Regions from separate parts of the Agrobacterium sp. 20P9.1.2 genome, predicted to be linked through region 1. Evidence: riboswitches for the same ligand, from Rfam matches in the RefSeq annotation. Region 1 holds a riboswitch; each other region holds the start of a gene.
What was found. A riboswitch is a leader RNA that binds a small molecule or an ion and turns the genes downstream of it on or off. The one in region 1 is predicted to bind thiamine pyrophosphate.
Positions count from the first base shown of each region.

Region 1 (4,927 bases):
ACATAGGTGTCAGCGCTCAAGGCCGGAAAAATACTCGTCATACCGTCCTCAGCCCCAAAGCGTGTCCCGCACAGACTGCGGCCATGCTTCCACATCCAGTCCGTGTTTTGCAAACAGCGCCAGTGCAATGCGCTCCAGCCCGAAGCCGACGCAGGCGGTGTGGGCAACAGCACCATCCGCAAGGTTGAGACCCCATTTGGCTCCGAATGCGTCCTGATGGTAGTTGAAGCTCATGCAAGCGGTCTGATTGGTCGTGGATGTAACCGGGATCAGCAGTTCGAATTTCAGGTTCTGGTCGCGCTGGTTGTTGGCCAGCATCTTACCCGCGCGCCCGAAGAACGGGTCGTTAGCGATATCGATCTTCACATCGAGACCGATCTTTTCCATCATCTCCACGCCGCGATCCATCCACAGCTGGCGGAATTCGGTGACGTCGCTTTCCGTGCCCATGCGCACATATTCGCGCATGCGGAACAGCTGCTGGCGTGCCGGGTCCTTGGATGGTTCATGGCGGAAGCAATAGGATTGGATGTCGTAGAGACCGCCATTGTCAGGCAGATTGCCGCGCTTTGCGATGGTCGGATAAAGCGGGTAGCAGGCCGCAGGCGTCAGCACGATATCGGTGATCTTCTGGTCTTTCGTCCAGTCGCTACCCTCATCCATGCTTTTCAGCAGGCTGACGTGGTCCAGCTCGCAGCCGCAGAAGGAATGGACTGTGCCAGCCAGCTGCGGGAAGCTTTTCATATAGCCGCTTTTTTCAAAGTAGGCGCGGTTGATGCCGGGCGGGAAACGGATGGCTTCCGCCTTGTCACCGCCGCCGACCTTGTCGATCAGGCGCTCGAAGGCGACAATCACGTCTTCAAACTGGCCGCTGCGGCCATAAAGGCCATCTACGCCGGTATCGATCAGCAGGCCCTTGTCGAACAGGCGATCCAAAAACGTAGTTTGCATGTCCATGGTTTTATCCTGAAAGGCCAGAGTTATATCGAAAGACTTGTGTCCTGCTTCTGCACGAGCAGGAGATTGGCGGAGTTGCTTAAAATTCTGTCGTTGGAAATCATCAGTTGCGCCGAGTGCGCATCGCGCAGATGTCGTCCGAGACTGTAGGGCGTACCGTTTTTGTAGCCCATGATGCCGCAGATCAGCATGGCGTGATTGATGATTTCCAGAATGGTTTCCGACGAACAGATCTTGACGTTGTTCATGGCAATGGCAAAGCCCATGGACATCAGCCTGTCCGGATCGGACTTGGTATCCTCATAGGCCTTCAGACCGGCAATGACGTTGGATTTGACGATCTGGAGCTTGTTGGACACTTCCGCCAGACGGATGGCGCCGGGAGGTGCCACGCCGGGGGATTTGCGGGCCGCTGCGCGCACGAAAGCCTGTGCCCGCAAAACGGCGTCGGCTGCAATGCCGTACCAGACGCCGCTCCACAAAAGATGTGAGGCTGCCAGCATGGATTGCGCCGCAATTTCCGCAAAAGGCTTGGGAAAGATTTGTTCAGACGGCGCTTTGCCCTTGAACAGGAAGCCATCGGAGCAGGTGCCCCGCATGCCCAGCGTGTTCCAGACATGGGTCTTTTCAAGACTGTACTGGTCTTTCAGAAACACCGTCATCACCTGATCGGCAGGCGCTGCATCGGCATGCGCCCGCGAGGTGATGAGGATGGCATCCGCTTCGCTGCCATAGGAAATGACGGTCGCGTCCTTTTCCAGCGTGCAGCTGTCGCCATCCACATGGATGGCGCAAATCGAGTTGCGCAGGTTTCCGCCAATGCCGCCTTCGGTCGTGGCCGAGCCGATCAGCAATTGGTCGGCGGCCAGACGCCGCATGAAACCCGTGTGCCACGCGCTTTCCTCGCCATGTTCCACAAGGCTTGAGGCCTTGATCTGGTGCATGGCAAAAATCATCGCGGTTGCGGAGCAGGACTGGCCGAGAATGCAGCAGATATCGGCGATCTGCCTGAGATCGGCGCTTTCGCCGCCCAGATGAACGGGAATCTGAATGCCGAGCAGGCGCTCGGCCCGAAGGGCGTCCACCGCCTCTTTCGGAAAACGTGCTGCGGCGTCCACATCGTCCGCATGCTGCGCGGCGATGGAGGCGACACGCGCTGCGCGTGCAGCCAGCGTTGAATCCGGTGGGGCAACGGACACGTTCATCATGCCGCCTCTTTGCCGTCGAGAATGGCTTTTACCGTGTCTTCGATGGCCTTGATGCTGGCGAAAGACTTGCGATTGAGCATGCTGTCGGGAAACTCGATATCGAAAGCATCTTCAATTCCCAGCATCAACTGTACTGATGCGAAAGAAGAAAGTCCGGCTGCATAAAGATCAGCTTCGTCTGCAATTGTATCGACAGGCACAGGGAGCTGGCCGAATTTCGACAGTATTTCACGAATTGTTGAATTCATTCTCAATAGTCTCCCTCAGATAGAGCGTCATCATAACGCATTCTTGGAGTTAATCGCGAAAAAATAACATTCCAATAAATGGCGAGGTTAATTTGTGGTGACTTCCCGCCCTTATGAAACATACCGCAGATGCCAACTTGACAAAACTCCATGTCAGGTTTTTGATTGAGGCATTCACCAGGGGGGTCCCGGCAAGGGGCTGAGATACTGCTAGAGCGCGCAGTGACCCGTTGAACCTGATCCAGTTCATACTGGCGTAGGGACGGTGCAAACGCGGGAACAGCAGTTCGGCCTTGCCGAATCCATCGCTATTCGTCCCGTGGTTTTTCGTCTTCAAGCTCGAACTGGGTCTCCACTGTTTTTGCTTTGGAGCCTCACGATGAACATTGCCGCTAAAAATCTCTCTCCTTTCGTTACAACAGGTCCGCTGCCTGCTTCGACCAAGGTCTACAAGCCGGGCATCATCCACCCTCACATCCGCGTTCCCATGCGCGAAATCGCCGTGCATCCCACGGCGGGCGAACCACCCGTTACGGTCTACGATTCCTCCGGTCCCTATACCGACCCGTCTCACGCTGTCAGTATCGAAGGCGGCCTGCCGCGCCTGCGCCATGACTGGGTTGTCGCAAGGGGGGATGTGGAGGCTTACGAGGGTCGCCACGTCAAACCGGAGGATAATGGTTTCGCGACGGGCGAACGCCTGACGCCTGAGTTTCCGCTACGCCACCAGCCGCTGAAAGCGAAGGATGGCAAGGCAGTAACGCAGCTTGCCTATGCCCGCGCCGGTATCATCACGCCGGAAATGGAGTTCATTGCCATCCGCGAAAACCTTGGCCGCGAAGCTGCCAAGGAAAAGCTGGTGCGGGATGGCGAAAGTTTTGGCGCGAATATCCCCGATTTCGTCACGGCGGAATTTGTGCGCCAGGAGGTTGCTGCGGGCAGGGCGATCATTCCCGCCAACATCAACCACCCCGAGGCAGAACCGATGATCATCGGTCGCAATTTCCTCGTCAAGATCAACGCCAATATCGGCAATTCGGCGGTCACCTCCTCCATGGCGGATGAGGTCGACAAGATGGTCTGGGCCATCCGCTGGGGTGGTGATACGGTCATGGACCTCTCCACCGGCCGCAACATTCATAATATCCGCGAATGGATCATTCGCAATTCGCCGGTGCCGATCGGAACCGTTCCGCTCTATCAGGCGCTGGAAAAGGTCAATGGCATTGCCGAAGACCTGACTTGGGAGGTGTTTCGCGATACGTTGATCGAGCAGGCCGAACAGGGGGTGGACTACTTTACCATCCATGCGGGGGTGCGGCTGCATTACATTCCGCTGACCGTCAATCGCGTTACCGGCATCGTTTCGCGTGGCGGCTCGATCATGGCCAAGTGGTGTCTGCATCACCACAGGGAGTCTTTCCTCTACGAGCATTTCGAAGAGATTTGCGACATCTGCCGCGCTTACGATGTGTCGTTTTCGCTTGGTGATGGTCTGCGCCCCGGCTCGATTGCCGATGCCAATGACGCCGCACAATTTGCCGAGTTGGAAACGCTGGGTGAGCTGACGCAGATCGCCTGGGCGAAAGATTGTCAGGTCATGATCGAAGGCCCCGGCCATGTGCCGATGCACAAGATCAAGGAAAACATGGACAAGCAGCTGAAGGTCTGCGGCGAAGCGCCTTTCTATACGCTTGGGCCGCTGACCACGGATATTGCGCCCGGCTACGACCACATCACGTCAGGCATCGGTGCGGCGATGATCGGCTGGTTCGGCACGGCCATGCTTTGCTACGTCACGCCGAAGGAGCATCTCGGCCTGCCGGATCGTAACGACGTGAAGGTCGGTGTCATCACCTACAAGATCGCCGCTCACGCTGCGGATCTCGCCAAGGGACATCCGGCAGCGCAAATCCGCGACAATGCGCTGTCGCGCGCCCGTTTCGAGTTCCGCTGGGAAGACCAGTTCAACCTGTCGCTCGACCCGGAAACGGCACGGTCCTTCCATGATGAGACCTTGCCGAAGGAGGCGCATAAGGTGGCGCATTTCTGCTCCATGTGCGGGCCGAAATTCTGCTCCATGCGCATTTCGCACGACATCCGCGCCGAGGCGCAAAAGGAAGGTCTGGAGGCCATGGCACAGAAATTCCAGCAGGGCGGTGATCTCTATATGCCGCTGGAAAAGCCGGTAGCAGGTGAGTGAGATGCGCATTCTCATAAAGGGAGCAGGTGTTGCCGGTATGACGGCTGCGCTGGAGCTTGCCCGACATGGAATGGAGGTCGCGGTTTGCGATCTTGCAAGCGAACCGGGGCGCGGTGCGTCCTGGTATGCGGGGGGCATGCTGGCACCCTGGTGTGAGCGGGAAAGCGCCGAGGAAGCCGTTGTCACACTCGGCCAATCGGCAATGGACTGGTGGGACGAGGCCACGCCGGGACTGGTCAAACGAAACGGCACACTGGTCGTCGCACCCGCACGGGACAAGTCAGAACTTTCGCGTTTCGCTTCTCGCACAT
Region 1 covers NZ_JBYOKI010000006.1:21,278-26,204, reverse strand. The annotation lists gene AC27VJ_RS16985 (DUF1839 family protein) at 1-41, opposite strand, end outside; gene AC27VJ_RS16980 (amino acid--[acyl-carrier-protein] ligase) at 49-957, opposite strand; gene AC27VJ_RS16975 (acyl-CoA dehydrogenase family protein) at 981-2,162, opposite strand; gene AC27VJ_RS16970 (acyl carrier protein) at 2,162-2,413, opposite strand; TPP riboswitch at 2,583-2,694, shown strand; gene thiC (phosphomethylpyrimidine synthase ThiC) at 2,793-4,616, shown strand; gene thiO (glycine oxidase ThiO) at 4,618-4,927, shown strand, end outside.

Region 2 (4,927 bases), 110 kb from region 1:
GTGTCGAGCAACAGCCCTTTCCTGCCGCAAAAGGCGTGACGGATGGCGAGATTGCGGTGACCGAGGCGCTGGCGCGCGGCGCAACGCGGCTGACGCTGGTTGGTGCGCTGGCGGGCGAGCGGTCCGACCACGCGGTGTTTCATCTGCTCTATGCCGTCTCGCTTGCCGAGAGCGGTGTAGACGTCGTGCTAACCTCTGGCGAGGAAGAGGCCTATCCGCTGCTGGAAGGTGAGCGCGCGCTTGATCTGCCAGCGGGATCGCTGTTTTCGGTGGCCGGTTTCACGGCGCTCGATGGTCTCGATATTGAGAATGCCCGTTATCCTCTGACCGATTTCGCGCTTGCTTTCGGCTCGTCGCGCACTATTTCCAACGTGGCGGAAGGGCCTTTGCGCCTTCGCCTCAAAAGCGGCAAAGCCATCGTGCTTGCCCGTCCTTACGATTTGACCGGAGCCTGAACCCTTGGCACCCCCCATTCTGAAACTCGACGATATCAAGCTGACCTTCGGCGTTACCCCGCTGCTCAATGGTGCCAATCTGCAAGTGGAGCCGGGAGATCGTATCTGCCTCGTTGGCCGCAACGGTTCGGGCAAATCGACGCTGATGAAAATTGCCGCCGGTCTGGTCGAAGCGCAGTCGGGCGAAATCTTCCGGCACCCTTCCGCGACGATCCGGTATCTGGAACAGGCGCCGGATTTTGCCGGTTTCGAGACGGTGCAGGCCTATGCGGAAGCGGGTCTCGGGCCGGGGGACGATGCCTATCGCGTCACCTATCTGCTGGAGCATCTGGGACTGACGGGCCAGGAACATCCGTCCAGCCTTTCGGGTGGTGAGGCGCGTCGTGCCGCGCTCGTGCGCGTCATGGCCCCGGAACCTGACATTCTGATGCTGGACGAGCCAACCAACCATCTGGATCTGCCGACCATCGAATGGCTGGAAAGTGAATTGCAGCAGACGCGCAGCGCGCTGGTTCTGATTTCGCATGACCGTCGTTTCCTTGAAAAAGTCTCCACCGCCACCGTCTGGTTGGATCGCGGTACGTCGCGTCGCCTCAGCCGCGGCTTTGGCCATTTCGAGGAATGGCGCGACAAGGTGCTGGAAGAGGAAGAGCTGGAGCAGCATAAGCTGGGCAAGGCCATCGAGCGCGAAGAACACTGGATGCGCTATGGTGTCACCGCCCGCCGCAAGCGCAATATGCGCCGTGTGGGAGAGCTTCAGGCCATGCGCGCCGAATATCGTGGGCACAAGGGGCCAACGGGTTCCGTGCAGGCGACGGCTGCGGAAGGCCGCGAATCCGGCAAGCTGGTGATCGAGGCCGATACGATAACCAAGTCCTACGGTGAGCGCACGATCGTCGCGCCGTTTTCGCTTCGCGTGCATCGCGGCGATTGCATCGGCTTCGTTGGCCCCAACGGTGCCGGCAAGACGACGCTTTTGAAGATGCTGACGGGTCAGCTGGAGCCGGATAGCGGCTGGGTCAAGCTCGGCACCAATCTGGAAATTGCGACACTCGACCAGAAGCGTGAGGATTTGAACCCCAACGATACGCTGGCGCATTATCTGACCGATGGTCGCGGCGAAAACCTGTTGGTCAATGGCGAGCTGAAACACGTCACCGGCTATATGAAGGATTTCCTGTTTCAGCCCGAGCAGGCGCGCACGCCCATTCGCAATCTCTCGGGCGGTGAGCGCGCGCGTCTGATGCTGGCGCGCATTCTGGCGCGGCCGACCAATCTTCTGATCCTTGACGAACCGACCAACGATCTCGATATCGAGACGCTGGATCTGTTGCAGGAAATCGTCGCCGGTTTTTCCGGCACCGTCATCCTCGTCAGCCATGACCGTGACTTCCTCGACCGTACCGTGACCTCGACCATTGCGCCCGCCAACCCGGACGCGCCTGACGGACGCTGGATCGAATATGCGGGCGGCTATTCGGACATGATGGCGCAGCGCAAGGGAGCCTCGGACGAGAAGCGAAAGGCCGAAAAGCAGGAAAAGGCCAAGGCTTCCGCCTCGTCCGGTTCCGCTGCCGAGCCTTCGAAGGCGAAGGGCAAACTCTCCTTCAAGCAGAAATTTGCGCTGGAGAATCTGCCCAAGGAAATGGAAAAGGCGCAGGAAGAGATCGCCAAGCGCGAAGAGAGCATGGCCGATCCCAATCTCTTCGCCAAAGACCCGACGGCCTTCAACAAGCTCGCTGAAGAAATGTCGAAGCTGCGGCAGAAGCTCGAGACCATGGAAGAAGAGTGGCTGGAGCTGGAAATGCTGCGCGAAGAGCTGGAGAGCTAAAAAAGCAATTCGACGTGTCGGATTTTGTGCGTGTCATCCGTCTTTGACAGGAAAGCCTATTTGGGCTTTCCTATTGTCTTATGGAGGAGCCAGACATGCGTATGATTTTCGTCAACCTGCCGGTCAAGGATATCGAGACCTCGAAGGCCTTTTTCACCGCGCTGGGTTTCAGCTTCAATCCGGAATATTCGGACGAACGCACGCTGTGCATGATCGTCGAGAAGAATATTTTCGTCATGCTGCTTCAGGAAGAGCGCTTCCGCGATTTCATCAATGGCGAGATTGCCGATGCCAGCCGCACCAAGGAAGTACTGACCTGCCTGTCTGCGGAAAGCCGTGAGGAGATCGACCAGATGATTGCCACCGCATTGTCATCCGGCGGGGCAGAGTGGAAGCCGGTGCAGGACCATGGCTTCATGTATGCAGGCAGCTTTCAGGACCCGGATGGCCATGTCTGGGAGCTGGTGCATATGAGCGGCCAGAGCTGACGCTGGGCCTGATAGAAAGCCGGCTTGCAAAGCGTTAGCGCTGCGATTACATCTTGCCTTGATCTAACGGGGTGCTTTGTCCTTTGCGGGACAAGGCTGAGAGGCTCTGCCAACCCGAAGAACCTGATCCGGTTAACACCGGCGGAGGGATTAGACGGCTTCCATCCATGGCGCCCTATTCCCGTTGTCATTTCGAGGAGGTGCTGTTGATGTATCGTCGTATTTTCCTTCATTCGCTGTTGGCTACTTCCCTGTTGCTGCCTGGCCTTGCCGTGGCGCAGGAGAAGAAGACGCTCACCGTCTACACCTATGAGAGCTTCGTTTCCGAATGGGGACCGGGCCCGAAGGTCAAGGCCGCTTTTGAAGAGACCTGCAACTGCACGGTCAATTTCGTCGGCGTGGCCGATGGTGTGGCGCTGCTGAACAGGCTGAAACTGGAACGCCCCGGCTCCAAGGCCGATGTCGTCGTCGGTCTCGACACCAACCTGATTGCCGAAGCCAAGCAGACCGGACTGTTCGAGGCTTCGGGCGTCGATGCATCTGCGGCAAAGGTGCCGGGCGGCTTTCAGGACGATGTGTTCGTCCCCTATGATTACGGCCACTTCGCCGTGGTTTACGACACGCAGACGATGAAAAACCCGCCGAATAGCATGAAAGAACTGGTGGAGGGCGATCCCGCGCAGAAAATCGCCATTCAGGATCCGCGCACCTCGACGCCGGGTCTCGGCCTGCTGCTTTGGGTCAAATCCGTCTATGGCGACAAGGCACCGGAAGCCTGGGCGAAGCTTAAGAACCGTGTTCTGACCGTCACCCCCGGCTGGTCGGAATCCTATGGTCTCTTCACCAAGGGTGAGGTGCCGATGGTTCTGTCCTATACGACTTCGCCTGCCTATCACATGGTTGCGGAACACAGCGAGCGCTATCAGGCAGCCGCCTTCGAAGAGGGGCATTATATCCAGATCGAAGTAGCGGGCATCTTGAAGAATGCGCCGGAACAGGCGCTGGCGAAACAGTTTCTCGCCTTCGTTCTCACATCCGGTTTTCAGGATGCCATCCCTGAGAACAACTGGATGATGCCGGTTGCCGCAACGTCCGCACCTTTGCCGGATGCGTTTTCCAAGCTGGTACAGCCCACCAAGACGTATCTGATGTCGCCCGAAGAGGTGGCGAAGAATCGCAAAGCCTGGATCGATGAATGGCTTGCCGCCATGAGCGTGAAATAAGCCCGGTCGCCAACGATCATGATCGAGCGTCGCGATAGTCGCAGGTTTATCTACAGCGGAGCGGTGGCCTTTGCCGCTGTTCTTCTGTTCATGGGCCTTGCTGTCGCGGCGCTGCTGTCTTTCGATACGGGTGCCGCTTCTGCAGGCCTGTTGGATGCCTATACGTTGGGAATTCTGCGCTTTACCCTGTGGCAGGCGACGCTCTCCACGGTCTTTTCCATTGTGCTCGGATTGCCGGTGGCGCTTGCACTTGCCCGGCAGAGAGATTTTCCGGGCCGCATCTGGATCATCCGCCTGATGGCGGTGCCGATGGGGTTGCCTGTCATTGTCGGTGCGCTGGGGCTGATTGCGATCTGGGGCAGGCAGGGCATTTTCAATACGCTTCTTTTATCGGCAGGGGCAGAGCAGCCTTTCAGCATCTACGGGCTGTCTGGCATTCTCATTGCGCATGTCTTCTTCAATCTGCCGCTGGCCGTGCGGTTTTTTCTGGCCGGGCTGGAGCGGGTGCCGGGGGAATATTGGCGTATGGGAGCAAGCCTTGGTCTGGGCCCCGTTTCCACCTTCCGCTTTGTTGAATGGCCAGCCGTGGCAAGGTTGCTGCCGGGTGTGGCGGGGCTGATCTTCATGCTCTGCGCCACCAGTTTTACCCTTGTTCTGCTGCTGGGTGGCGGGCCTGCTGCCACCACGATCGAGGTCGCGATCTATCAGGCGCTACGCTTCGATTTCGATCCCGCGCGGGCGATTGCGCTGGCACTGATGCAGATCGTCGTGACGGGGATTCTTCTGGCCTTGCTGGCGCTTCTGCCATCGGCGGATGCGGAGGCGCAGACGCAGGGTCGGGCCGTGAAACGTCTGGATGGCGAAGCGCTCGGGTCGCGCCTTTGGGATGGCGGGATCATTCTGCTGGCGCTGATCCTGGTCGGCTTGCCG
Region 2 covers NZ_JBYOKI010000006.1:131,158-136,084, reverse strand. The annotation lists gene AC27VJ_RS17470 (thiamine diphosphokinase) at 1-455, shown strand, start outside; gene AC27VJ_RS17465 (ABC-F family ATP-binding cassette domain-containing protein) at 460-2,286, shown strand; gene AC27VJ_RS17460 (VOC family protein) at 2,382-2,774, shown strand; TPP riboswitch at 2,832-2,941, shown strand; gene thiB (thiamine ABC transporter substrate binding subunit) at 2,984-3,997, shown strand; gene thiP (thiamine/thiamine pyrophosphate ABC transporter permease ThiP) at 4,016-4,927, shown strand, end outside.
Region 2: linked by a shared signal. The riboswitch ahead of thiB (thiamine ABC transporter substrate binding subunit) and the one ahead of thiC (phosphomethylpyrimidine synthase ThiC) in region 1 are both predicted to bind thiamine pyrophosphate.

Region 3 (4,927 bases), on a different contig from region 1:
CTATGTTCCTGCGCCAAATGGGGTTGCCGCGTTGGCATCAGAAGAGCATCGCGGCGCATCCATCACCCTCATACAGGCCGTGCCATCCGAAACCGAAGTCCGTCCCTTGCAGGTTGCAAGCGCACTGGCTGCCAGCGTTGCAGAATATGCCCATGTCGGCGATACGATCCTGCTGTCTGGCGGGGCGACGGCAGAAGCCTATTTCGATGATCAGAGACTTCATGTGCTTGGCTTTGCAGGCGAGGCTTTGCCGGGCCTACCCGTTGCCGAATTTAATGGCACCTTCTACATTACCAAATCAGGCGGCTTTGGATCGGAAGACACACTTCTCCGACTGGCTGAGACCATAACAGGAGGGGAAGCGTAAATATGGGGGCGATAGAACAGGTTTCTCATCGCAAGAGTTTGAGCGACGTCGTTTACGAGCGGCTTCAGCATGCCATCAAATCCGGTGCCTACAAGAATGACGAGCGTCTGCCGACCGAGCATGATCTTGCCGCCGAGTTCGAGGTATCACGCCCCATCGTGCGCGATGCGCTGAAAAAGCTGCGCGACAAAGGTCTTGTCTACTCTCGTCAGGGCGCTGGCAGCTTCGTGCGCAGTATCGGCGTCAAACAGGCACTCGGTTTCAGCCCCCTCGAAAATATCGCTGATCTCCAAAACTGCTACGAATTCCGCATGACGGTGGAGCCCGAGGCTGCGGCCTGTGCCGCAGAGCGCTATGGCGAATCGGAACTTGCCCATATCAGCCGTGCACTGGCTTCCCTGAAAGAAGCGACAAACCGGCAGCGGCACCGTGAAGATGCCGACTTCCAATTCCACCTCTCCATCGCCAAGGCTTCCGGCAACACCTATTTTTCAACCGCGATGGAAGCGCTGAAGGACCATATTGCCGTTGGAATGCAGTTCCACGGCCTTTCGCTCAAAAATTCCATTCTTGGTCTCCAGCATGTCTATGACGAACACGCCGCGATCTTCGAGGCCATCCGAAACCGCGATTCCGATCTGGCACGTCGCCTGATGCGCCAGCACCTGCATGGCTCCCGCTCGCGTCTGTTCGAAGGCCGCAAGCCGGAACTCGCCTCGCAGGAAAACGAGTAAGCTCCGCTTATCCACAAGCACGCACCTCGCCCACACGCACAGGCGGATGGTCAGAAATCACGACACCTGTCATAAAGCATGTCAGACGCGAAAAATCGCGACCAGACCATCGAAGGTGGCGAAATGATAGAGCAGTATCTCGACACGCGACAACTCGAAGCCTTCGTCGCGGTGGTGTCCATCGGCAGCATGACAGGCGCTGCCAAAGCGCTCGGAAAATCCCAACCCGTCATCAGCCGCCTTATTCAGGATTTGGAACAGGAAATCGGCTTCGTTCTGCTTCACCGCAACGGTCCGCGCATCGCACCTACGGAACAGGGCGTGGCGTTTTTTGCCCAGGCAGAACTGTTTCTCGGCGGGCTTCGCACCATCAGTGAACGGGCGCGCCACATTGAAAGCGATGAGGCCCGACCAATCGAGATCGCGTCCATTCCGGCCCTTGCCGCGAGTCTCGTGCCGCTGGCTCTCAAAGATATTCCCGAAGAGCATTTTCCAAAACATGTGCATCTGCAAAGCACGGCATCTGAAAACGTCGTGCAGGCCGTTGTTGCGCGCACCGCCGACATTGGCATAGCCAGCCTGCCGCTGGATAATCCCGGTCTGGACGTTCACTGGATCGGTGAAGTCCCCTGTGTAGCTATCGTCGCTTCCAGTGATGAACTGGCCCAGAAAACCATCGTTTCCGCGCAGGATCTTGCAGAACGCCGCATCATCGCTTCGGCCAATCCATACCGGCTTAGAATGCGAATAGAACAGGCATTCCAGAAGCAGAATATCGCCTTGAAAGATGTGGTCGATAGCAATGCGACCTATGTTTCGCTGTCTCTGGCAAGGGCGGGGCTGGGTGTCGCCATTGTAGAATCGGTGACGATCAGCGGCCTGCCGATAGACGGTGTCGCTGTTGTGCCTCTAGCGTTCCACATTCCCTTCTACTGGGGTGTCGTCACCGCGACGGGACAACCATTGCCCGCAACAATCCAGAACTTTATTCATTCGCTGGAAGAGCGCGCGCAGACCCTTCCCGGCTTTCGCAAGCACAATAATCTGGCCAGCATAATCTGAGATTGGACGCACTGCTCGCCGCTTGACATGCATGAAACGGCGCTCTAGCAAGATGGAACATATATTCCAAATGGGCTGATTGTTCGCATTGGCGTTCCAAACGAAGCCATAACGACAGACAGCTCCAGTTAACCAGATCGGGAGGAAACGATGGTTACGAGATTGGCTTTGCTGGGTGCGGGTCGCATCGGAAAAGTGCACGCAAAAGCGATTGCTTCCGACAAGCGCGCGAAACTGGTGGCCGTGGTCGATGCCTTTCAGGAGGCAGCACAGGCCATCGCGGATGAGACCGGCTGCGAAATCAGCACTATCGACGCGGTTCTGGCCAACCCCGATATCGACGCGGTCATCATCTGCACTCCGACCAATACGCATGCCGATCTGATCGAGCAATTTGCCCGCGCCGGCAAGGCGATTTTCTGCGAAAAGCCGATTGATCTCGATGTTGCCCGCGCACAGGCCTGCATCGATGTGGTCAAGGAAACCGGCGCCAAAATCATGCTCGGCTTCAACCGCCGTTTCGACCCGCATTTCCGCGCCGTTCGCAAGGCCATTGATGACGGCCAAATCGGCAAGGTCGAGATGGTGACCATCACCAGCCGTGATCCCGGCGCGCCGCCTCCGGAATATATCAAGGTCTCCGGCGGTATCTTCCGCGACATGACCATCCATGATTTCGACATCGCCCGTTTTCTGCTGGGCGAAGAGATCGTCAGCGTTTTCGCCACCGGCTCCGTTCTGGTCGATCCGAAGATCGGCGAACTGGGCGACTATGACAGCGCCAGCATCATTCTGACCACCGCCAGCGGTCGCCAGGCGATCATTTCCAATTCGCGCCGCGCCACCTACGGCTACGATCAGCGCATTGAAGTGCACGGCTCGCTGGGCTCGGTTGCTGCCGAAAATCAGCGCCCGGTCTCCATTGAGGTGGCCACAAAGGATGGCTACACCCGCCCGCCGCTGCATGATTTCTTCATGACGCGTTACACCGCCGCCTATGCCGCAGAAATCGCAGCCTTCATCGATTCCATCGAAAACAACGCCGCACCCTCGCCTTCCGCACAGGACGGCCTGATCGCGTTGAAACTGGCCGATGCAGCACTGAAATCCGCGCGTGAAAAAGTGGTCGTCCAGATCGCCTGATCACTCGACACAAAGGCGGGGCCGTGCAGCTCCGCCTTTACCTGCCATTGACAGCAGGCACAAAAGACGACAATTTCCAGACATTCCGAGGGGAGCATCTGACGATGCTGAGATGGCGCTGAGCCGGACCCTTGAACCTGATCCGGGTCATGCCGGCGTAGGAACGGAACAGTCGCCATTGGCCAGCTTTTCTCTTCTCCGCTCGACTCGGGTCTCCGTGATCATATCTGGAGTGCAGAGACCTATGGCGAGTTTTCCAACGGCACAGAGTGCGGCAGAGCTGCTGGCGCGGGTGCGGCAACGACGGCCCCGGGTGCATTGCCTGATGAACACCGTCGTTCAAAAGTTCACCGCCGATGGCATAACCGCCGTGGGCGGCATCCCCTCAATGACGTCGTCCGAAGAGGAAATCGAGAGCTTCATTTCCAAGATCGATGCTCTCACCATCAATCTCGGCACCCTGGATGCCGCGCGGCGCAAGGTCATTCGCATGGCAGTGGAGGTGGCGAATGCCGGGGGCAAACCCTGGATCATTGATCCCGTGCATTGCGATTACTCACCCTCGCGGCTGGATTTCGCCCATGAACTCATCACCCTCAAGCCGACCATCGTGCGCGGCAATGCGGCGGAGATGGCTGTTATTGGCGATGTCGGCAAAGCATTGCGCATCCAGACCGGCCCACAGGATGTCTTTCGCGATGGGACCAGAAACGCAAAGATTCTCAACGGCCATCCATGGATGGCGAAAGTTACCGGCACCGGCTGCCTTTCCGGCGGAGTGATCGCCGCTTTCATGGCGGTAGAACCGGACCCACTGCTGTCGGCAACGGCAGCGCTGACGGTGACGGGTGTATCGGCAGAACTTGCAGCAAAACACGCCCGCGGCCCCGGCACTTTCGAAGCGGCCTTTCTAGATGCGCTGGACTCTATCAACGCCAACGACATTCTTTCCCTTGCGAGGATCGAACACGATGAAAATTGATTACCGACTAAACGCTTTAGTGGATGCCTCGCTTGCAGATATCGCACCCTTGCCGGAACTGGCTGCCGTTGCGGCACGGCACGGTGCGACGATCATCCAGTATCGCGACAAGCACGCCTCGACCCGACACATGATCGAGCAAGCACGCCTGATGGTGGATGCGCTGAAGGCAACCGGCGTTCCTCTCGTCATCAACGACCGTGTCGATGCGGCGCTGGCGTCCGGCGCAGATGGTGTGCATCTGGGTGCCGACGATATGGACGTGGAAACAGCAAGACGACTGCTGGGGCCGGATGCCATTATCGGCCTGACCGTGAAGAACATGGGCGATGCCGAGCGTGCTGTCAAAGCCCCTGCGGACTACGCCTGCATCGGCGGTGTGTTCGAGACCGTTTCAAAGGTGAATCCGGACGCGCCGGTAGGATTGGAGGGGCTTCGCGACCTGCGCGCCTATCTTCGCAATGCTTGCCCGGAGATGCCCGTCGGCGCTATCGCTGGTATTACGCTGGAGAAGGTCGGCCCCGTAATCGACGCGGGTGCTGACGGCGTCGCCTTGATCACCGCTTTGTTCCGCGCCGTCGATATTGCAGCGGCAACGGCTGATTTCCGCCGTCAGGTGGACCTTGCGCTGGAGGCACG
Region 3 covers NZ_JBYOKI010000005.1:229,042-233,968, reverse strand. The annotation lists gene AC27VJ_RS15955 (four-carbon acid sugar kinase family protein) at 1-367, shown strand, start outside; gene AC27VJ_RS15950 (FadR/GntR family transcriptional regulator) at 370-1,101, shown strand; gene AC27VJ_RS15945 (LysR family transcriptional regulator) at 1,180-2,163, shown strand; gene iolG (inositol 2-dehydrogenase) at 2,314-3,306, shown strand; TPP riboswitch at 3,385-3,487, shown strand; gene AC27VJ_RS15935 (hydroxyethylthiazole kinase) at 3,551-4,288, shown strand; gene thiE (thiamine phosphate synthase) at 4,278-4,927, shown strand, end outside.
Region 3: linked by a shared signal. The riboswitch ahead of AC27VJ_RS15935 (hydroxyethylthiazole kinase) and the one ahead of thiC (phosphomethylpyrimidine synthase ThiC) in region 1 are both predicted to bind thiamine pyrophosphate.